Regions from separate parts of the Hydrogenophaga sp. GW456-12-10-14-TSB4 genome, predicted to be linked through region 2. Evidence: predicted binding sites of a transcription regulator. Region 2 holds the regulator's gene; each other region holds the start of a gene.
What was found. The regulator FNR, encoded in region 2, switches genes on or off when oxygen is low (the NO sensors DNR and NnrR bind a similar motif). The targets are predictions, from matches to a motif close to TTGATNNNNATCAA.

Region 1 (2,260 bases), on a different contig from region 2:
CTGTCCCGAAAGCGGCGAGGTGGTGGAGTACCCGCCCGCCGGTGGCCATGCCACTGGCGGACACGATCACCTTGGGAAAACGGTTGGCTGACAGCGCCTTGGATTCCTCCACGTCACGCACATAGGTCACGGCCCCGCACGCTGCCTCGTAGTCCCGTGCCTTGAGCTTGTGGTCTTTCGGGTAGTCGTGCAGCAACTGGCTGGCGCTCCCCGCCATCGGGCTGTCCAGGTAGACGGGGAGGTTGCGCAGACGCCCGGATTCCTTGAGTTGCCAGAGGTGGTAGATCAGGGACTGGGCACGTCCGACGGCAAAGGCCGGTATCACCACCGTCCCCCCGCGCTTGACGGTACGTTCGACCACGGCACCGAGTGCCTCGACAGGATCGGCCACCTCATGGCGTCGGTCGCCGTAGGTGGATTCGATTACCACGTAGTCCGCTTCAGGTACGGGCTCGGGATCGTTCATCACAGGATCGTCATAGCGGCCCAGATCGCCCGAGAACACGATGCGCCGTCCGGCGATGTCGATCTGCGCCGTCGACGCCCCCAGGATGTGACCCGCACCGCGCAGGAGCAGGGAGGCGTCGCCCGGCAGCGCGACGGACTTGTGCGATGGCACCGGTACGAAGGCCTGAAAGGCACGCTCGGCCTCGCGCACACCATACAGCGGCAAGGCGGGATGGTGCTTGGAGAATTCCTTGCGATTGGCGAAGTCGGCATCTTTTTCCTGGAGGTGGGCGCTGTCCTTCAGGATCAACTCGGCCACGGCCCGGGTGGCGGGGGTCGAGTAGATGCTTCCGGCAAAGCCATCCTTCACGAGTTTCGGCAGATAACCCGAATGGTCCAGGTGTGCGTGCGTGAGGACTACCGCATCGATGGAGCGGGGATCCACAGACAACGGCTCCCAGTTGAGCTCGCGCAGATTCTTCAGGCCTTGGAAGAGACCGCAATCGACGAGCAGGCGTGTCTGGCCGTGGGTGAGCAGGTGTTTGGAGCCGGTGACGGTGCCGGCACCACCCAGAGAAGAGAGCGTGAGCATTCGGTTTTCGTGCTGATTGATCAGGCGCGGGACTAGGAGAACCGGCAGGGCGCTGGGCCGCAGGAGTCGGCCGTGCTTGATCTCCGAATGGAACCTCGCAAATGCCGAATCCGAAGGTTCTCCCAGGCGATCTTGCGCACCGCCAGGGTCCGAACCCCGCTGGCCGTGTTCTTTTCAAAGTGACAGTAGCACGAAAGTTGCGCTCTCTAGGCTACGCACCGGCCTAATGGCCCACCTCGACTCGGCGCTTGGCCTGGTCGTTGACATGGATCAACTGAACGGAGCCGGTCGGCCCGGATACTGGTCCCAGTTCAAGGCATGCGCTCAAATCGCGTCCTGCCCGGTGGGGCGGGGGGTGCCGTGTCCCTGCGACGTTCAATGAAAGCGAAGGCGATCCGATGTTTCCTGAGTACCGAACGCTCATCACAGCGCTCAAGCACAGCGACCAGCACTTCACGCGCTTGTTCGACCATCACAACCACCTCGATCAGAAGATCAAGAACATGGAGGCGCAGATACAGCCAGGAACCGGCTTGGAGATCGAAAGCCTGAAGAAGGAAAAGCTGCGACTCAAGGACGAGTTATACGCTGTGCTCAAGAAGGCCAGCGGCCACTGAGCCCGACATCCTGTTCTTTGAAACCGTACCGGGAGTGCATATGGCCGCGCTGATGAAAGCCGCAGTGTTCGTCGAGAAGGACCGCATCGAGGTGGTCGACAAGCCGATCCCCGACGTGGGCCCCAACGATGCGCTGATCCGCATCACCACCACGACCATCTGCGGCACCGATGTGCACATTCTCAATGGCGAATACCCGGTCGCCAAGGGCCTCACCGTCGGCCATGAACCGGTTGGCGTGATCGAGAAGCTGGGCAGCGCGGTGCAGGGCTACGGCGAAGGCCAGCGCGTGATCGCAGGAGCGATCTGTCCAAACTTCAACTCTTATGCCGCACAGGATGGCGCGCCTTCGCAGGACGGCAGCTACCTGGTCCCTCAAGGCCTGTGCGGCTGTCACGGCTTCAAAGCCACGGCTGGCTGGCGCTTCGGCAACCTGATCGATGGCACCCAGGCCGAGTACGTGCTGGTGCCGGATGCGCAGGCCAACCTGGCCCCGATCCCGGATGGCCTGACCGATGAGCAGGTGCTGATGTGTCCCGACATCATGTCCACCGGCTTCAAAGGCGCGGAGAACGCCAGCATCCGCATCGGCGATACCGTGGTC
Region 2 (2,260 bases):
CGCGAGCCCCGGCTCGCACCCGATCCATTTCGACATCCGTGCCATCGGCGACGAATCGATCCACGTCTCCGAAAAGGCGGCCTTCCTCGTGCCGCGCTGATCCGACCCACCTTCCCGAAGGAGCTCTCTCATGAACCCGTCCAGCTCTCCCGCCGTGGCAGCCCCTGTGCCGCCGGTGTCCTGGTGGCGCGTGCCGCACATGTGGCTGGTGGTGGGCGGCCCGCTCGTGGTGGTGGTGGCCAGCCTCATCACCGCCTTCATCGCCGTCAACAACGCCGACCCGGTGCTCGACAAGGCCGTGTTCGAGCGCGACCGCGAAGCCGCCCAGGCTCTGGAAGGGCAGGCCAAGGCGCAAGCCCTGATCAAGCTGCAGCCCGCGCACCAGGCGCGCAACCACGCGGCCTCGCCGGTGGTGCCGAAGGAAGAATGACATGAGTGCCCGCCACTGGATGGCCATTGCCTGGCCGGCTTTCCTGCTCGCGGCGGTGCTGGAGATGATCGTCTTCGCCGTGGTGGACCCCGGTGACCTGCACGGGCTCAGCGGCGAGCCCTTGGGCTGGACGCGCCTGGCGGTCTACACCGTGTCGTTCTTCGTGTTCTGGGCCGTGACGGCTGCGGCGAGCGCGCTCAGCCTGATGCTGGCTATCCGCAGGTCTGGGGATTGACGATCTGGCGCAGGCCGTCGGTGTTCTTGATGTGCACGTAGCGCTGCTTCACATCGATGATGCCGTCCTCCACGAACTTGGAGAAGGTGCGGCTCACCGTTTCGAGCTTCATGCCCAGGTAGCTGCCGATTTCCTCGCGCGTCATGCGCAGCACCAGTTCGGACTGCGAGAAGCCGCGCGCATGCAGGCGCTGCACCAGGTTGAGCAGGAAGGCCGCCAGGCGTTCTTCGGCGCGCATGCTGCCCAGCAGCAGCATCACACCGTGGTCGCGCACGATCTCGCGGCTCATGATCTTGTGCACGTGGTGCTGCAGGGTGGTGAACTCGCGCGAGAGCTCCTCGACCTGGTCGAACGGCATCACGCAGACCTCGGCATCTTCCAGCGCGACCGCATTGCACGAGTGGTGATCGCTCACGATGCCGTCCAAGCCGATGATCTCGCCCGTCATCTGGAAGCCCGTCACCTGGTCGCGGCCGTCGGCTGTGGTCACGCAGGTCTTGAAGAAACCCGAGCGCACCGCATACAGCGACGTGAACTTGTCACCCACATTGAACAGCGAAGTGCCGCGCTTGATGCGGCGGCGCTTCGAGATCACCTTGTCCAGCTTGTCCATCTCGTCGGGATTCAAGCCCATGGGCAGGCACAGTTCGCGCAGGTTGCAACTCGAGCACGCGACTTTGATGGTTTGAGCGTCCATTAGAGAAAAGTCCGGGTTCGCAAAAGGTTACAGCATACCCCCCAATGGTGTCGAACCCCCATAGGCGCAGCGGATCAGTTCACCACCTTTTGACCAGGATCAAGGGAAAACCGATCAGTCTGTCGCACAGTGAAGGCCTTGATGGAGATCCGATCTTGAGCCACGCCATTTCTGAGGAGCTTCTGCGGCGCTTTGACGTGCCGGGGCCGCGCTACACCTCTTACCCCACCGCCGACCGGTTCGTGGAGGCGTTCACCGAGAACGACTACGTGCAGGCCCTGGAGCAGCGCCGCGCGGGTTCCATGGCGCTGCCGCTGTCCCTGTACGTGCACATCCCGTTCTGCGAATCGGTCTGCTACTACTGCGCCTGCAACAAGGTCATCACCAAACACCATTCGCGCGCGGCCGAGTACCTGCACTACCTGGCGCGCGAGGTCGAGCTGCAGGTGGCGCACCTGGGGCCGGGCCACAGCGTCTCGCAACTGCACCTGGGCGGCGGCACGCCCACCTTCCTGTCCGACGCCGAGCTCGAAGCCCTCATGGCCATGCTGCGGCGCCATTTCAAGCTGGTGGCCGGCGGCGAGTACTCGGTGGAGGTGGACCCGCGCACCGTGACCGAAGAGCGCCTGAAGACCCTGGCCCGCCTGGGCTTCAACCGCCTGAGCTTCGGCGTGCAGGACTTCGACCCCGCCGTGCAGAAGGCCGTGCACCGCGTGCAGCCCGCCGAACAGGTGTTCGAGCTCGTCGCCGCGGCGCGGCGCATCGGGTTCGAGTCGGTCAACGTGGACCTGATCTACGGCCTGCCGCTGCAGACCCCCGCGTCCTTTGCGCGCACGCTGGCGCAGGTGAACGAGCTGCGGCCCGACCGCATCGCGCTCTACGCCTACGCGCATCTGCC
Region 3 (2,260 bases), on a different contig from region 2:
GGCGCCGAATCACCACCCGCGATGGCGCAAACGCGCTGACGAAGGGGACGGGCATGCCTTGATCGACCCATGGGGCCTGTCAAAGGTCTTGCTCAGCCTGGCAAGGGTCTTGCCGGGCCCGGGCTGCCGGAAGCGGTGGCTTCGTATTGACGACAACGCGATGGTCCGGCGGCGGGCGCCGGAACGGAGAGCTACTCCCCTTCGAAACCCCGCGATTGTAGCGGCCCAGGTTCGCGCGCGGCGTCCGGGTCCGGTACGCAGTTACCACAGCGCCGGGGCTGGTACTGGCCGGCGCTTATGATCCACACCCCATGGCCGGCATCCACATCACCGACATCGAAGCCGCGATCAACTACTGGCGTGAGCGCTCACCCTCGCCGGACGGCGTTTCCCTGTGCAAGGAGCTTCGCGCGTTGGCCGAGGTGTACGCGCTGCTGATCTGGTTTCACGAGACCGAGGCCGACGAAGCCACCCTGCCTGCCGCGGCGCGCGAGGCCTGGCTGGCCTGGTACGAGACCACCCCCGACACGCCGTGCATCGCCATCTGCTCGACCAGCCAGGGCGACGAGGTCTGCAAGGGCTGCGGCCGCCGTTTCGATGAAGTGCAGCGCTGGACCGAGATGACCCCGGGTGAGAAGCGCGCCAGCTGGCGGCGGATCACCATCGAGGGCGATGCCTGGCGCTTCAACCGCTACGCCGAACGCGCGCTGGAAGAGCCGGGTTCCGGGCGCTGATCAGGTGGGCACGGTGTAGTTCGCCTGCGTCAGGTGATCCACGCCGCAGCTGAAGTCGCTCACCCAGTCGATGAACTCCCCCACGGCGGCGCCGGCCAGCGGCGAGCCGTGCTGCGGCACGATCATGCGGATCGGCAGGGTGCGGGCCATCTGCGCCCACAGCCGCAGCACCTTGGACGAGACCATGTAGCGCCGGTGGAAGCTCTCCATCCGGGGAATGTGCGCGGCCAGCGAGGTGACCGTTCGACCCGCGTCGGTCGAAGACCCGAGCGACACGCCCAGGTCGCCGGAGAAAAGGATGCGGCTTACCGGGTCCCAGAACTGGAAGTTGCCCTCGGAGTGCATGAAATGCGCCGCGAAGCGCTCCCACAGTCGGGAGATGTAGAGCGTGGCCTGGGTGCTGGTCATCCAGCGGTCCAGCGAGGCAATGATGTCCGGGTCGGCGTGCGAGGCCAGGATCGTGGACAGCCGGTGGGGTGGGAAGTAGCGCCCGATGGTCAACAGCAGCTCGTTGTAGGCCATGTTGCCGCCGGGGTCGATGACGGCGCCCGCGTCGCCGTGGATCACGAGGAACTGGTTGGCCTGCACCGCCTCGCCGCCTTCGTCGGCGAGGTGGGTGAACATCAGACAGACATGGCCATCTTGGTTGAACAGTTCGATGGCCATGGCCTGGAGCTCCGGAAATCCCGCGCAAGCGCGCACGCGGGACTGTAGATCGGCGGAGCTCCCGACCGTTTGAGCCAGATCAAGCGAAGGTGCCTGGCCCTGCGCGGTGTCAGACGCGGCGCGCGAGCTCGGTGGCCTTGCCCACGTAGCTGCCTGGCGTCATGGCCAGCAGGCGGTCTTTTTCGGGCTGGGGAATGTCCAGGCTGCGGATGAGCGTGTGCAGCGCCTCGGCGGTCACGGTCTTGCCACGCGTGACTTCCTTGAGCTTTTCGTAGGCGCCCGAGACGCCGTAGCGGCGCATCACGGTCTGGATCGGCTCGGCCAGCACTTCCCAGGACGCGTCGAGGTCGGCCGCCAGGGCTTCTTCGTTGAGTTCGAGCTTGCCCAGCCCCACGCCCATCGAGTGGTAGGCCAGCACGGCGTAGCCCAGGGCCACGCCCATGTTGCGCAGCACGGTGGAGTCGGTGAGGTCGCGCTGCCAGCGGCTGATCGGCAGCTTCTCGGACAGGTGGCGCAGCAGCGCGTTGGCCAGGCCCAGGTTGCCTTCGGCGTTCTCGAAGTCGATCGGGTTGACCTTGTGTGGCATGGTCGACGAGCCGATCTCGCCCGCCTTCAGGCGCTGCTTGAAATAGCCCAGGCTCACATAGCCCCAGATGTCGCGCGAGAGGTCGATCAGGATGGTGTTGGTGCGCGCAACCGCGTCGAACAGCTCGGCCATGTAGTCGTGCGGCTCGATCTGGATGCTGTAGGGCTGGAAGGTCAGGCCCAGGCCGAGCGGCTCGGGCTGCTCGATCACGTTGCGGCTGAAGGTTTCCCAGTCGAACTCGGGCCAGGCGCTCAGGTGGGCGTTGTAGTTGCCC

Region 1: AC07ZS_RS03415 (MBL fold metallo-hydrolase RNA specificity domain-containing protein) is a predicted target of FNR. The motif match lies at 1,300-1,313, and genes of this name have one in related genera.
Region 3: AC07ZS_RS26400 (oxygen-binding di-iron domain-containing protein) is a predicted target of FNR. The motif match lies at 1,470-1,483, and genes of this name have one in related genera.

What each region holds. Positions count from the first base shown of each region.
Region 1 covers NZ_JBWKZH010000004.1:78,604-80,863, forward strand. Annotated here, with positions in the region: gene AC07ZS_RS03415 (MBL fold metallo-hydrolase RNA specificity domain-containing protein) at 1-1,039, opposite strand, end outside; gene AC07ZS_RS03420 (HP1242/YdcH family protein) at 1,438-1,656, shown strand; gene AC07ZS_RS03425 (NAD(P)-dependent alcohol dehydrogenase) at 1,697-2,260, shown strand, end outside.
Region 2 covers NZ_JBWKZH010000006.1:14,813-17,072, forward strand. Annotated here, with positions in the region: gene ccoG (cytochrome c oxidase accessory protein CcoG) at 1-100, shown strand, start outside; gene AC07ZS_RS04810 (FixH family protein) at 131-430, shown strand; gene AC07ZS_RS04815 (hypothetical protein) at 432-665, shown strand; gene fnr (fumarate/nitrate reduction transcriptional regulator Fnr) at 643-1,362, opposite strand; gene hemN (oxygen-independent coproporphyrinogen III oxidase) at 1,518-2,260, shown strand, end outside.
Region 3 covers NZ_JBWKZH010000082.1:9,612-11,871, reverse strand. Annotated here, with positions in the region: gene AC07ZS_RS26405 (DUF3717 domain-containing protein) at 312-734, shown strand; gene AC07ZS_RS26400 (oxygen-binding di-iron domain-containing protein) at 735-1,400, opposite strand; gene purB (adenylosuccinate lyase) at 1,510-2,260, opposite strand, start outside.